DNA from 3 places in the Streptomyces spiramyceticus genome. Region 1 is predicted to be linked to each of the others. Evidence: predicted binding sites of a transcription regulator. Region 1 holds the regulator's gene; each other region holds the start of a gene.

Region 1 (4,465 bases):
GCGCAGCAGGTCCTCCTGCTGCGGGTCCATCTTCGACGGGGTCAGCACCTCGACGTGCACGATCAGGTCGCCGCGGCCGCCGCCCCGCAGGTGCGTGATGCCGCGCCCGTGCAGCGGGATCGACTGGCCGGACTGCGTGCCCGGTCGTACGTCGATCTCCTCCACCCCGTCGAGCGTCTCCAGCGGGCATTTCGTGCCCAGCGCCGCCGCCGTCATGGGGATCGTCACTGTGCAGTGCAGATCGTCGCCGCGCCGCTGGAACACCGCGTGCGGCAGCTCGTGGATCTCGACGTACAGGTCACCGGCGGGGCCGCCGCCCGGGCCGACCTCGCCCTCGCCCGCGAGCTGGATCCGTGTGCCGTTGTCGACACCGGCGGGGATCTTGACCGTGAGCGTGCGACGCGACCGTACGCGGCCGTCGCCGGCGCACTCCGGGCACGGGGTCGGCACGACCGTGCCGAAGCCCTGGCACTGGGGGCAGGGCCGCGAGGTCATGACCTGGCCCAGGAAGGACCGGGTGACCTGCGAGACCTCGCCGCGACCGCGGCACATGTCGCAGGTCTGGGCCGAGGTACCCGGCGCCGCGCCCTCACCGGAACAGGTCGTACACACCACAGCGGTGTCGACCTGGATGTCCTTCGTCGTGCCGAAGGCCGCCTCGTTGAGGTCGATCTCCAGCCGGATCATCGCGTCCTGGCCGCGCCGCGTACGCGACCTCGGCCCACGCTGGGACGCCGTACCGAAGAAGGCGTCCATGATGTCCGAGAAGTTCCCGAAGCCGCCCTGGCCGAAGCCGCCGGCTCCGGCGCCCGCCTGCGAGAGGGGGTCGCCGCCGAGGTCGTAGACCTGCTTCTTCTGCGGGTCCGACAACACCTCGTACGCGGCGTTGATCTCCTTGAAGCGCTCTTGCGTCTTGGGATCGGGATTCACGTCCGGGTGGAGCTCACGCGCCAACCGCCGGAATGCCTTCTTGATCTCGTCCTGAGAAGCGTCGCGGCGCACGCCGAGTACGGCGTAGTAGTCCGTGGCCACTTACGACTCCGCCAGGATCTGTCCGACGTAACGTGCCACTGCGCGTACCGCTCCCATCGTTCCGGGGTAGTCCATGCGGGTCGGTCCGACCACGCCGAGTTTCGCGACTGCTTCGTCGCCCGAACCGTAGCCGACTGCGACGACGGACGTGGAGCTCAGCCCTTCATGGGCGTTCTCGTGCCCGATTCGTACGGTCATGCCCGAGTCCTTGGCCTCACCGAGCAGCTTGAGGAGCACGACCTGCTCCTCCAGCGCCTCCAGCACCGGCCGGATGGTGAGGGGAAAATCATGCCCGAAGCGAGTGAGATTGGCGGTGCCGCCGATCATCAGCCGCTCCTCGGTCTCCTCGACCAGGGTCTCCATGAGGGAGGCGAGCACCGTCGTGACGGTTGCCCTGTCCTCCGTCTCGAAGGATTCGGGGAGGTCCTGCACCAGTTGCGGTACGTCCGCGAAGCGGCGGCCCACGACCCGGCTGTTGAGCCGCGCCCGAAGGTCCGCGAGGGACGTCTCGCCGAACGGCGCCGGGCAGTCGATCATGCGCTGCTCGACCCGGCCGGTGTCCGTGATGAGTACGAGCATCACCCGGGCAGGAGCGAGCGAAAGCAGCTCCACGTGCCGCACCGTCGACCGCGTGAGCGACGGGTACTGCACGACGGCGACCTGCCGGGTCAGCTGCGCGAGCAGCCGGACCGTACGGGCCACGACGTCGTCGAGGTCGACCGCTCCGTCCATGAAGTTCTGGATGGGGCGGCGCTCGGGCGACGACAGGGGCTTGACGCCCGCGAGCCTGTCGACGAACAGGCGGTAGCCCTTGTCCGTCGGGATGCGCCCGGCGCTCGTATGCGGCTGGGCGATGAAGCCTTCGTCCTCCAGGGCCGCCATGTCGTTGCGGACGGTGGCCGGGGAGACGCCGAGCTTGTGCCGCTCTGTGAGCGCCTTGGAGCCGACGGGCTCCTCGGTGCCCACGTAGTCCTGGACGATGGCGCGAAGCACCTCGAGTCTGCGTTCGCTGAGCATCGCGCACACCTCCAGCTGTTGTTCGTCGGTGCCGGCTTTGGCACTCGCCTCGTGGGAGTGCCAGCAAACCCCCGGCCCAGTGTACGGCGGGGAGGTGGGCCCCTAGCAAGGGCGGCCGGTCACGTTATGGCGCGACGGCGCTGTTCAGCGGGCGAGGGGCCCTGGGTTGGGTCTAGCGTCGCGGTATGGACGTCAGTTGGGAAGAGGCAGGCTGGGAGCGGCTCGCCCCGGGGGTCGGCCGGCGGCGTTTGCCCGTGTGGGACGCGACGACCGGCCTCGTCGCCGGGTCCGGCGGAGCCCTTCTGATCGACACGGGTTCGACGCTTCGCGAGGGCGCGGAACTGCGCGGTGAGGCAGAGCGGCTGCTGGGCCGGAGAGTGACGCATATCGCCCTCACCCACCCCCACTTCGATCATGTGCTGGGGACGGCGGCGTTCGCGGGGACCGAGGTGTACGGGGCGGTCGGTGTCGACGAGGTGCTGAGGCGGAGCCGGGACGAGCTGCGGCACGACGCGATGCGGCACGGCGTCGACCGGGTGGCGGCCGCGGAGGCCGTGGACGTACTGGTCGTGCCGCACCACAAGGTCTCCGGCGAGTGGACGCTGGACCTCGGCGGCGGCCGCCAGGTGCTGTTGGCGAACGTCGGCCCCGGCCACAGCGGCCACGACCTGGTGGTCCTGGTGCCGGGCACCCCCGAGGTCGTCTTCTGCGGCGACCTGGTGGAGGAGTCGGGCACCCCGCAGGCGGGCCCGGACGCGCACCCGTCGAGCTGGCCGGGGGCACTGGACCGCCTGCTGTCGCTGGGCGGCGAGGACGCGGTGTACGTACCGGGGCACGGGGCGGTGGTGGACGCGGCGTATGTCCGCGCGCAGCGGGACGAGTTGGCGGCGCGCTTCGGCGTCTCGTGAGACGGACGGTGAGACGGACGGTACGGGACTGTCGTCGGCACTATCGTCGGCCGAATGCGCAGCAGACAGTACGGGCCCGATCTGACGCCCCCCTGGAAGAAGACCGCCGCCGCTCCTGAGGTCCCCGCCGAACCGGATCTGGTCGTGGAGGAGGTCACGACAGGCTTCTGCGGTGCGGTGATCCGCTGCGAGGCGGGGACGGTGACCCTGGAGGACCGCTTCGGCAAGCACCGGGTGTTCCTGCTGACCCCGCGCGGCTTCCTGCTGGAGGGCAGGGTCGTCACGCTGGTACGCCCCACTGCGCCCCCCGCGCGGACCGCGACGCGCACGGCGTCGGGCTCGCTCGCCGTACCGGGGGCGAGGGCGAGGGTCGCGCGCGCCGGCCGCATCTACGTCGAAGGGCGCCACGACGCGGAGCTGGTGGAGCGCGTCTGGGGCGACGACCTCCGCATCGAGGGCGTGGTCGTCGAGTACCTGGAGGGCATCGACGACCTCCCCGCGATCGTCGCGGACTTCGCCCCGGCCGCGGAGGCCCGCCTGGGCATCCTGGTCGACCACCTGGTCCCGGGCTCGAAGGAGTCCCGCATCGCGGCACAGGTGACGGGCGCGGACGTCCTGGTGGTCGGCCACCCCTATATCGACGTCTGGGAGGCGGTGAAACCGTCGTCGGTGGGAATCCCCGGGTGGCCGAAGGTCCCGCACGGCGAGGACTGGAAGACGGGGGTGTGCCGGGCGCTGGGCTGGCCGGAGAACACGGGGGCGGCGTGGCAGCGGATCCTGTCGCGGGTCCGCTCGTACAAGGACGTGGAGCCGGCGCTGCTGGGCCGAGTGGAAGAGCTGATCGACTTCGTAACGGCCCCCGGCACCTGACCCTGGGGCCAGGGCAGTCTCTTCCCCCACCCCGCCCCTTGCCGCTGTGACACTTTGCGGCTGCCGCCGCGTGGTGGCTCCGCCCCAGGACATGCCCGAAGGGCGTCCGGGGGTCTGGGGGCTTGCCCCCAGTTTCGGGAAGAATGGGGTCTCCCCTGCTCGAACGAAGTTGAGAGCTTGGGGAAGGGTAGGGGAACTGCGCCGCAGGCAACCCGCACGGCACAGCGCCCCGCACCCCTCAGCCACTCGGCCTCAATCCACCAGGTCCCGAACCACCGCATCCGCCAACAGCCGCCCCCGCAGCGTCAGCACCGCCCGCCCCGCCGCGTAAGGAGCACTCGCCATGAGCCCGTCCCTTACCGCGCGCTCCGCCGCGCCCCGCCCCGCAGGGGCCAGCAAGGACAGCGGGCAGCCGTCGCGGAGCCGCAGCTCCAGCAGGATGCGCTCCACGCGCCGATCCTCCGCAGCGAGCACCTCCCGCCCCGCGCCCGGCGACCGCCCCTCCCCCAGCGCCTGCGCGTACGCACCGGGGTGCTTGACGTTCCACCACCGCACCCCGCCCACATGGCTGTGGGCGCCAGGGCCCGCGCCCCACCAGTCCGCCCCGCGCCAGTACAGCTCGTTGTGCAGGCACCGCG
Region 2 (4,465 bases), 820 kb from region 1:
CGTTCCGTATCCCGTGGCGGGAGCAGGCCCTGATGTCCTGGGCCGGGCTGCGCGGTGCGGTGCCCATCATTCTGGCGACCATTCCCCTGGTCACGGAGATCGAGGGCAGCGACCGGGTCTTCAACATCGTCTTCGTCCTCGTCGTTGTCTACACCCTCGTACAGGGGCCGACGCTGCCCTGGCTGGCGAAGCGGCTGCGGCTCGGCGTCGACCCGTCGGAGGCCGCCGACCTGGGCATCGAGTCGGCGCCGCTGGAGCGGCTGCGCGGACACCTGCTGTCGGTCGCGATCCCCGAGAAGTCGAAGATGCACGGCGTGGAGGTGGCCGAGCTGCGACTGCCGCACGGGGCCGCCGTGACCTTGGTCGTACGGGACGGCACCAGCTTCGTACCGCTGCCGACGACTGTGCTGCGGCGGGGCGACGAGCTGCTGGTCGTGGCCACCGATCCGGTGCGGGACGCGGCCGAGAAGCGGCTGCGGGCGGTCGGGCAGGGCGGAAAGCTGGCTGGATGGCTGGGAACCGGCGGCACAACGTCCGATTGATCACAGGCAGTGTGACGGATTCCTTAGGCATTTACAGGCGTCACCCCAGGGACACCCTGTAACATGAAGGTCTACTGATCGACCAACTCTGCCTGACGCAGAGCTGGCGCGACCGTACGGCGGCCGGCCCCCTCTCGGTGGGTGTCCTGGTATCTACCGCCGGTCCTGCGCAAGAGGACAGCTCTCGGCGGCTCCCGCACGCCCACCACCGCGTGCACAGGGGAGCGTCACCAGGCGGCAGAAAGGCAAGGACCGTGTCCAACACGGTCACCACCCCGCGCCCTGGTTACGGCCGGCTGCTCCGCACCCCTGGAGCATGGACGTACCTGTTGCCCGGATTCCTGGCACGGCAGCCCTTCGCGATGCTGACGATCGGCATCGTGCTGCTGGTGCAGCACACCACTGGTTCGTACGGAAGCGCGGGCGCTGTAGCCGCAGTAACCGGCGTTTCCATGGCACTGTTCGCGCCGCAGAGCGGCAAACTGGCCGACCGTTTCGGACAGAGCGCTGTTCTGATTCCGGGCGTCCTTGTACACACCGCTTCCGTCGTCACACTGACGGCGCTCGCGCTCGCGGACGCCCCCATGTGGGCACTGTTCGTCGCGGCCGTCCCTACCGGTGCTTCCGTACCGCAGATCGGCCCGATGGTGCGGGCCCGCTGGGCCGCCAAGCTGGAGGGCTCGCCGCTGATGTCGACGGCGGCCGCCTTCGAGTCCGTGACGGACGAGTTCACCTTCGTCGTCGGCCCGGTGCTCGCGACCGCGCTGTGCACCGGTGTGCACCCGGCGGCCGGTCTGGCCGCAGAGGCGGCGCTGACGCTGGTCGGCGGCCTGTTCTTCGCGATGCAGCGGCGTACCCAGCCGCAGGCCGGACGCCTGACCGTGTCCGAAGGACGCCGGGCCTCCGCCCTCTCCGTGCCGGGCGTACGCGTCCTCGCGATGGCCTTCCTGGGCATCGGAGCGGTCTTCGGCGGAATGCAGGTCTCGCTGACCGCCTTCTCCGAGGAGATCGGCAACCCCGGCGTCAACGGGCTGCTGTACGGCACCTTCGCCGCGGGCAACATGCTCGCGGGCATCGCATGCGGCGCGATCGCCTGGAAGGTCGGCCCCCGCCGCCGGCTGATGGTCGGGTACGCCGCCCTGACCCTGGCCGCCTCCGGACTGTGGGCGGTGCACTCCGTGCCACTGCTCGCCGGGCTGGGGCTGCTGGTCGGCCTGTGCATCGCGCCCGCGCTGATCACCGGCTACACGATGGTCGAGACCCTGGTGCCGGCTTCGGCCCGTACCGAGGCCTTCACCTGGCTGACCGGCGCCGTTGCGCTCGGCCAGGCCGCGGCCGTCACTGTCGCCGGCCGACTGGCGGACGCGAACGGGGCCAGCGCCGGGTTCCTGGTGCCGCTGGGCGGTACGGCGCTTGCGCTGATCACGCTCGTGGCGCTGCGCTCGCGGCTGACGCCGGGCCGCGCGACCCGAGTGGTCACGCGCGGCTCGGTCCACCGCGATCCTGTCGCGGTCGGTGAATGACGCAGCGGAATACGTCACTGTGACTCCTCCACCACATGAAATGCGGCGGCTTCTCACTTGAGTCCGAGGACCCTCATGACGGCCAAGCCCTGACCGCTGCCCGCAGGCAGGTGACAGACGTTACTCCAGTCAGCCGCGCGTAACAGCTACTATGGACGATTGTTAGCACTCAACGAGCGAGAGTGCCAGGAGGAAGACAAGTGCCGACCTACCAGTACCAGTGCACCGAGTGCCGCGAAGGCCTCGAGGCGGTGCAGAAGTTCACCGATGACGCACTGACCGTGTGCCCGAGCTGCCAGGGACGCCTCAAGAAGGTGTTCTCCGCGGTCGGCATCGTCTTCAAGGGTTCCGGGTTCTACCGGAACGACAGCCGCGGCTCCTCGTCGAGCAGCACGCCGGCCACGTCGTCCGCGAAGACCGCCGCGTCGTCTTCTTCGTCGTCCTCGTCTTCGGGGTCCTCGGGGTCTTCGTCCGACTCGAAGCCTGCCGCGTCGTCGAGCACCAGTGGCTCTTCGGGTTCGTCGAGCTCTTCCAGCAGCACCTCGGCCGCGTAGCGCGCCACATGCCGTAACAGGACCCCGCCGTATCGGACGGCGGGGTCTTCGGCATGTCCGTGCCCGGCTACTGTGGCGGCCATGTTGAACGCACAGATCGGCGTGATAGGCGGCTCGGGCTTCTACTCCTTCCTGGAGGACGTGACCGAGGTACAGGTGGACACCCCCTACGGGAAGCCGAGCGACTCCCTCTTCCTCGGTGAGATCGCCGGGCGGCGGGTCGCCTTCCTCCCCCGCCACGGTCGCGGTCACCACCTGCCGCCGCACCGCATCAACTACCGCGCCAACCTGTGGGCGCTGCGTTCCGTCGGCGCGCGCCAGGTGCTCGGGCCGTGCGCGGTGGGCGGGCTGCTCGCCGAGTACGGGCCGGGGACGCTGCTCGTACCGGATCAGCTGGTGGACCGTACGAAGGCGCGTACGCAGACCTTCTACGACGGTGAGACGCCGGTCGACGGGAAGCTGCCGAAGGTGGTGCACCTGAGCTTCGCCGACCCGTACTGCCCCGAGGGGCGCAAGGCTGCGGTCGCGGCGGCACGCGGGCGTGACTGGGAGCCGGTGGACGGCGGGACCCTGGTCGTCATAGAGGGGCCGCGTTTCTCCACGCGGGCCGAGTCGCGGTGGCATGCGGCGATGGGCTGGTCGGTGGTCGGCATGACCGGGCACCCGGAGGCTGTACTCGCCCGGGAGCTCGGGCTCTGCTACACGTCGCTGGCGCTGGTGACGGACCTGGACGCCGGGGCCGAGACGGGCGAGGGCGTCTCCCACGAGGAGGTGCTCAAGGTCTTCGCCGCGAATGTCGACCGGCTGCGCTCCGTGCTCTTCGACGCGGTGGCCGGGCTGCCGGCGGACGAGGCGCGCGACTGCCTGTGCGCGCACGCGCTCGACGGGCTGGACACGGGGATCGAACTGCCCTAGCGGGTGAGCGAGTTTTCCACAGACCGGGGGTGGTCCACAGGCTCCGGCGGGATCCGGGCAGAGCGTGGATCGTGAGGAGCGTTCAGCCGAATCTCCTCGCGGCAGGCGGTGGTTTCCGTGTCCCCCTCGTCCTCTACGTCCCCCACTTACTCTCTTCCCGCGCGTCCGGCCCCGCCTCCCTGCGGTGTGCCCGGGTTCGCCCCTGTTCGGGTGCGTGGCGGCATGCGCTTCCTGCGGCGCGCGGTGCGGCGCAGGAAGCGGGCGATGGCGGGCGCACTCGCCATGGCAGCCGCCGCGCTGGCCGCTTCGGGCGTGTACGACACGGGTCGTACGGGAGCCGGGCCGGCGGCGGCCGTCGCCGCGCCGCAGCGTGAGCGGAAGCCGGTGGAGATGGTGTCCGCGCCGGTACGTATCGCTGATGCCGCGACCGTGCGGCTGCTGCGGCGGGGCGACCGCGTCGATGTGATCGCCGCCGCCAACGCGTCGGCGGGCGGCGCGAGATCCGGTGCGCGGGTGGTGGCCGCGGGTGCCCGGGTGGCCGAAGTACCGAAGGCGGCGGCCGGGACTTTCGGAGACGACAGCGGGGCGCTGGTGGTCCTGTCCGTCCCCCGGAACACGGCCGCGGAACTGGCCGGTGCGGGGACGACGTCGCAGCTGGCGGTGACGTTGTGCTGACTAGAACTGGCGCGCCCGCATGTCACTGGTTCGTGGGCCGCGACTGGACAGGCCCGTCACGTGCTGACGTAGGTTGCGGAACGGTTTGCTCCGTCCCCGGTAAATGCGAAAAGAGGCTCATTCGTGAGCGAGCAGAAGCAGAGCGTCCTGGAGGGCTTCAAGGTCTTCCTGATGCGCGGCAATGTGATCGACCTTGCCGTCGCGGTGGTCATCGGCGCCGCGTTCACGAACATCGTGAACGCCGTGGTGAAGGGGA
Region 3 (4,465 bases), 2.2 Mb from region 1:
AGGGCAAGCGGACCGCCACCCACAGCCTCATAGGCAAGGACCGCGCCGACGGTTCGCACTTCGTCGAGATCGTCGAGTTCCCGTCGTACGAAGAGGCAATGAAGAACTCCCAGCTGCCGGAGACCGACCAGATCTTCCAGGAGATGGTGGCGCTCTGTGACGGGATGCCGTCGTTCACCGACCTCGACGTGGTCCGCGACGAGCAGCTGAACGCCGCGACCGCCCGCCGCTTCTTCCACGAGGTGGCCGTCGGAGGCAACCTCGACGTCATCGACGAGATGTTCGTGGCCGACTACAAGGACCACGACATCATGAAGGAAGAGGACACCACGACCGGGAGCGACGTCATCCGCAGCGACGTGACCGGCTGGCGCGACGCCTTCGAGTTCACCTTCAACCTCGACAGGCAGATCGCCGAAGGCGACGACGTAGTGACGTTGTGGACCTGGGTGGGCACTCACAGGGGCACCTTCATGGGCATCGCCCCCACCGGCCAGCAGTGCAAGATGACCGGCACCACGGTCTTCCGCTTCCACGACGGAATGATCCAGGAAGGCTGGTGGCACTTCGACGCCCTCGGCCTGATGCGGCAGCTCGGCGCCCTGAGCTGAAACGAAAACAGGAAGCCCCTGTTCCCGCCGCCGAGCGGCAGGAACAGGGGCCTTCTACGACGCGTCGGACGGACGCGTCAGACGCCAGACGTCATGCGTCCTGGACGTCAGTGGGAGTGGCCGTGGCCGCCGTGACCGGCGTCCGCCTCTTCCTCGGCCGGCTTCTCGACGACCAGGGTCTCGGTCGTGAGCAGCAGCGACGCGATGGACGCGGCGTTCTCCAGCGCGGAGCGGGTGACCTTGACCGGGTCGATGACGCCGGCCTTGACCAGGTCGCCGTACTCGCCCGTCGCGGCGTTGAAGCCGTGACCCTTGTCGAGCTCGCTCACCTTGGCGGTGATGACGTAGCCCTCAAGGCCGGCGTTCTCGGCGATCCAGCGCAGCGGCTCGACGACGGCGCGGCGCACGACCGCGACACCCGTGGCCTCGTCGCCGGTCTTGCCCAGGCCGTCCTCCAGGACCTTGGCGGCGTGCACCAGAGCGGAGCCACCACCGGAGACGATGCCCTCCTCGACCGCGGCGCGGGTCGCGGAGATGGCGTCCTCCAGGCGGTGCTTCTTCTCCTTCAGCTCCACCTCGGTGGCGGCGCCGACCTTGATCACGCACACGCCGCCGGCCAGCTTCGCGAGGCGCTCCTGGAGCTTCTCGCGGTCCCAGTCGGAGTCCGTGGACTCGATCTCGGCCTTGATCTGGTTGACGCGACCGGTGACCTCGGCGGAGTCGCCACCGCCGTCGACGATGGTGGTGTCGTCCTTGGTCACGGTCACGCGGCGGGCGGAGCCCAGCACGTCCAGACCGGCCTGGTCGAGCTTGAGGCCGACCTCTTCGGCGATGACGGTCGCACCCGTGAGGGTGGCGATGTCGCCGAGCATGGCCTTGCGGCGGTCACCGAAGCCCGGGGCCTTCACCGCGACGGCGTTGAAGGTGCCACGGATCTTGTTGACGACCAGGGTCGACAGGGCCTCGCCCTCGACGTCCTCGGCGATGATCAGCAGCGGCTTGGAGCCACCGGCCTGGATGACCTTCTCCAGCAGCGGCAGCAGGTCCTGGATCGAGCCGATCTTGCCCTGGTGGATCAGGATGTACGGGTCGTCGAGGACGGCCTCCATACGCTCCTGGTCGGTCACCATGTACGGCGACAGGTAGCCCTTGTCGAAGGCCATGCCCTCGGTGAAGTCGAGCTCCAGGCCGAAGGTGTTGGACTCCTCGACGGTGATGACACCGTCCTTGCCGACCTTGTCCATCGCCTCGGCGATGAGCTCGCCGACCTGCGAGTCCTGGGCGGAGAGCCCGGCCACGGCAGCGATGTCGGACTTGTCCTCGATCGGGCGGGCGTTCGCGAGGAGGTCCTCGGAGATCGCCTTGACCGCGGCGTCGATGCCCTTCTTCAGGGCGGCCGGGGAAGCGCCGGCGGCGACGTTGCGCAGACCCTCGCGGACCAGTGCCTGGGCCAGCACGGTGGCGGTGGTGGTGCCGTCACCCGCGATGTCGTTGGTCTTGGTCGCCACCTCCTTCACGAGCTGGGCGCCGAGGTTCTCGTACGGGTCGTCGAGCTCGACCTCACGGGCGATCGTGACACCGTCGTTGGTGATGGTGGGGGCGCCGAACTTCTTGTCGATGACGACGTTGCGGCCCTTGGGGCCGATCGTCACCTTGACCGTGTCGGCAAGCTTGTTGACGCCGCGCTCGAGGGCGCGACGGGCGTCCTCGTCGAACTTCAGGATCTTCGCCATGGAGCTGTCTCAGTCCTCTCAAAACGAACTGCGCCCCTGCCGCCCGGCAATCGCTGGGGGGCCAGGGGCGCAGATCAAAAGCAATCTTCGGGCGAGTTACTTCTCGATGATCGCGAGCACGTCGCGAGCCGAGAGGACGAGGTACTCCTCGCCGCTGTACTTCACCTCGGTGCCGCCGTACTTGCTGTACAGCACGACATCGCCGACGGAAACGTCGAGCGGCAGGCGCTCGCCGTTCTCGAAGCGGCCCGGGCCCACGGCCAGGACGACGCCCTCCTGGGGCTTCTCCTTGGCGGTGTCCGGAATGACCAGGCCAGAGGCCGTGGTCTGCTCGGCGTCGAGCGGCTGGACCACAATGCGGTCCTCGAGCGGCTTGATGGCAACCTTGGAGCTGGTGGTCGTCACGGTCCGGTCTCCCCCTTCGGAGATCTCACGGGGTTAACTGATGTGGGGTGGCGACCAGGTGGATCCGTCGTCGCGGGTGCCGGACCTGCCCGTCGCTACTGTTGGCACTCCCCAGTGGAGAGTGCCAACGCCGAGACTATGACGCGGTTAGCACTCGGTCAAGCGGAGTGCCAATCCAGCGCGGCCGGAAGTGCGTTCCCGCCCTCCCCCGGCCCGCCCTTTCCGCCATCAGAGGTAATCCTCAAGACGCGCCACCGCGAAACCTTGTTCGTGGATACGGCGCAGCATCCGCGCCGTCATCTCGGTGATCGTCGAGTCCTTGAGAGCGCCGGGTCCGCGGAAGTGCGCGAGCACGATGTCGCCGGGCCGCAGCCGGTCGCCCTCCACGTACCGCAGGTCATGGATCTGCATCGACGCCCGCCACAGCACCACCGCCTCGGCCCCGCAGTCCCCCGCCGCCCGCAGTGTCTGGCTGTTGTACGCCCCGTACGGCGGCCTGAAGAGCCGTGGCCGGGCGCCGAAGCGGGCCTCCAGGCGGTCCTGCTGGCCGCAGATCTCGGCGCGCTGTCCGGCGTACGAAAGACCGGGCAGATAGACGTGGCCGAGCGTGTGGTTCTGTACGGTGCTCAGGCCGCCGCCCGCGCGCCTCAGCCGGTCGAAGTGGTCGTATCCCGGCGAGCCCACGCTGTCCGTGAGGAACATGCTGATCGGCAGCTTCAGGTCGTCGACCATCCGGACGAACGCGGGGTCGCGCTCCGCGCCGTCGTCGAAGGTGAGGAAGACGACCTTGTCGCGGGTGGGTACGCGGTCCACGACAAAGGGCCGTTCGGGCTTACGGGCCGGGGGCGCCGGCGCCGGGCGGAGCGGCGCGGGCAGACCCCACCGTGCGTACGCCCCGGCCCGCGGCCGTGACTGCCCCTTCAGGTTCGCCCGCGCCCCCGCATGCGGGCCCTCGTCCCCCCTCTCCGGCGCGACGCTGCGCACCGCTTTCCTCCCCAGCCGCTCGACCGGGCCGACGGACTGGGCACACCCGGCGACCAGGAGCGCACCGGCCAGTAGCCCGGCCGTCGGCCGGTGCGCGTGACTCACAGGTAGTCTTCCAGCCGGGCTACCGCGTACCCCTTGCCGGTGACCGTCTTCATGACCTGCCGGATCATGTCCGGCATGGTTCCCTTCCAGTCCCCGCGCCCACGGAAATGGGTGAGGATGATGTCGCCGGGGTGCAGGTCGCGGTCCCACTCCCGCCACTCCATCCGGTCCGGGAATGCCTCTGCGGCCCACAGGGGCACGGCCTTGATCCCGCAGGACTTGGCGGCGCGCAGGGTCTCCCCGTTGTAGCTGCCGTACGGCGGCCTGAAGAGCGGTGGCCGTTTGCCGAAGTGCTTCTCGATGAGAGCCTGCTGGCCGCAGATCTCGTGCTGCTGCTCGGCGTACGAAAGACTGGGCAGATAGGGGTGGTTGAGGGTGTGGTTTTGCAGGGAAACACCTTGGTCCTGCATCTTCTTGAAATAGCCGTAGTCCTCGCGCACCAAGTAGTCACTGAGGAAGGCGCTGTACGGGATGCCCAGCTCGGTCATCATCCGCAGCAGCTTCGGGTCCTTCTCGGCGCCGTCGTCCATCGTCAGGAAGACGACCCGTTCCTTGACCGGGACGGTGGTGAAAACGGGTGGCAGTCCGGGGCCCGCCTCGAACCCCTTCCGTGTCTTGATCTCCGGT

What was found. The regulator HrcA, encoded in region 1, represses chaperone genes, less so after heat shock. The targets are predictions, from matches to a motif close to TTNGCACTCNGNNNNNCNGAGTGCNAA.
Region 2: PXH83_RS11605 (FmdB family zinc ribbon protein) is a predicted target of HrcA. The motif match lies at 2,228-2,254, and genes of this name have one in related genera.
Region 3: groES (co-chaperone GroES) is a predicted target of HrcA. The motif match lies at 2,897-2,923, and genes of this name have one in related genera.

The regions. Positions count from the first base shown of each region.
Region 1 covers NZ_JARBAX010000001.1:1,777,969-1,782,433, forward strand. Annotated here, with positions in the region: gene dnaJ (molecular chaperone DnaJ) at 1-1,032, opposite strand, end outside; gene hrcA (heat-inducible transcriptional repressor HrcA) at 1,033-2,049, opposite strand; gene PXH83_RS08135 (MBL fold metallo-hydrolase) at 2,235-2,957, shown strand; gene PXH83_RS08140 (DUF3097 domain-containing protein) at 3,012-3,827, shown strand; gene hemW (radical SAM family heme chaperone HemW) at 4,080-4,465, opposite strand, start outside.
Region 2 covers NZ_JARBAX010000001.1:2,598,666-2,603,130, forward strand. Annotated here, with positions in the region: gene PXH83_RS11595 (potassium/proton antiporter) at 1-542, shown strand, start outside; gene PXH83_RS11600 (MFS transporter) at 797-2,065, shown strand; gene PXH83_RS11605 (FmdB family zinc ribbon protein) at 2,266-2,619, shown strand; gene PXH83_RS11610 (S-methyl-5'-thioadenosine phosphorylase) at 2,701-3,534, shown strand; gene PXH83_RS11615 (hypothetical protein) at 3,757-4,209, shown strand; gene mscL (large conductance mechanosensitive channel protein MscL) at 4,333-4,465, shown strand, end outside.
Region 3 covers NZ_JARBAX010000001.1:3,930,731-3,935,195, reverse strand. Annotated here, with positions in the region: gene PXH83_RS18070 (ester cyclase) at 1-611, shown strand, start outside; gene groL (chaperonin GroEL) at 719-2,344, opposite strand; gene groES (co-chaperone GroES) at 2,441-2,749, opposite strand; gene PXH83_RS18055 (polysaccharide deacetylase family protein) at 2,978-3,838, opposite strand; gene PXH83_RS18050 (polysaccharide deacetylase family protein) at 3,835-4,465, opposite strand, start outside.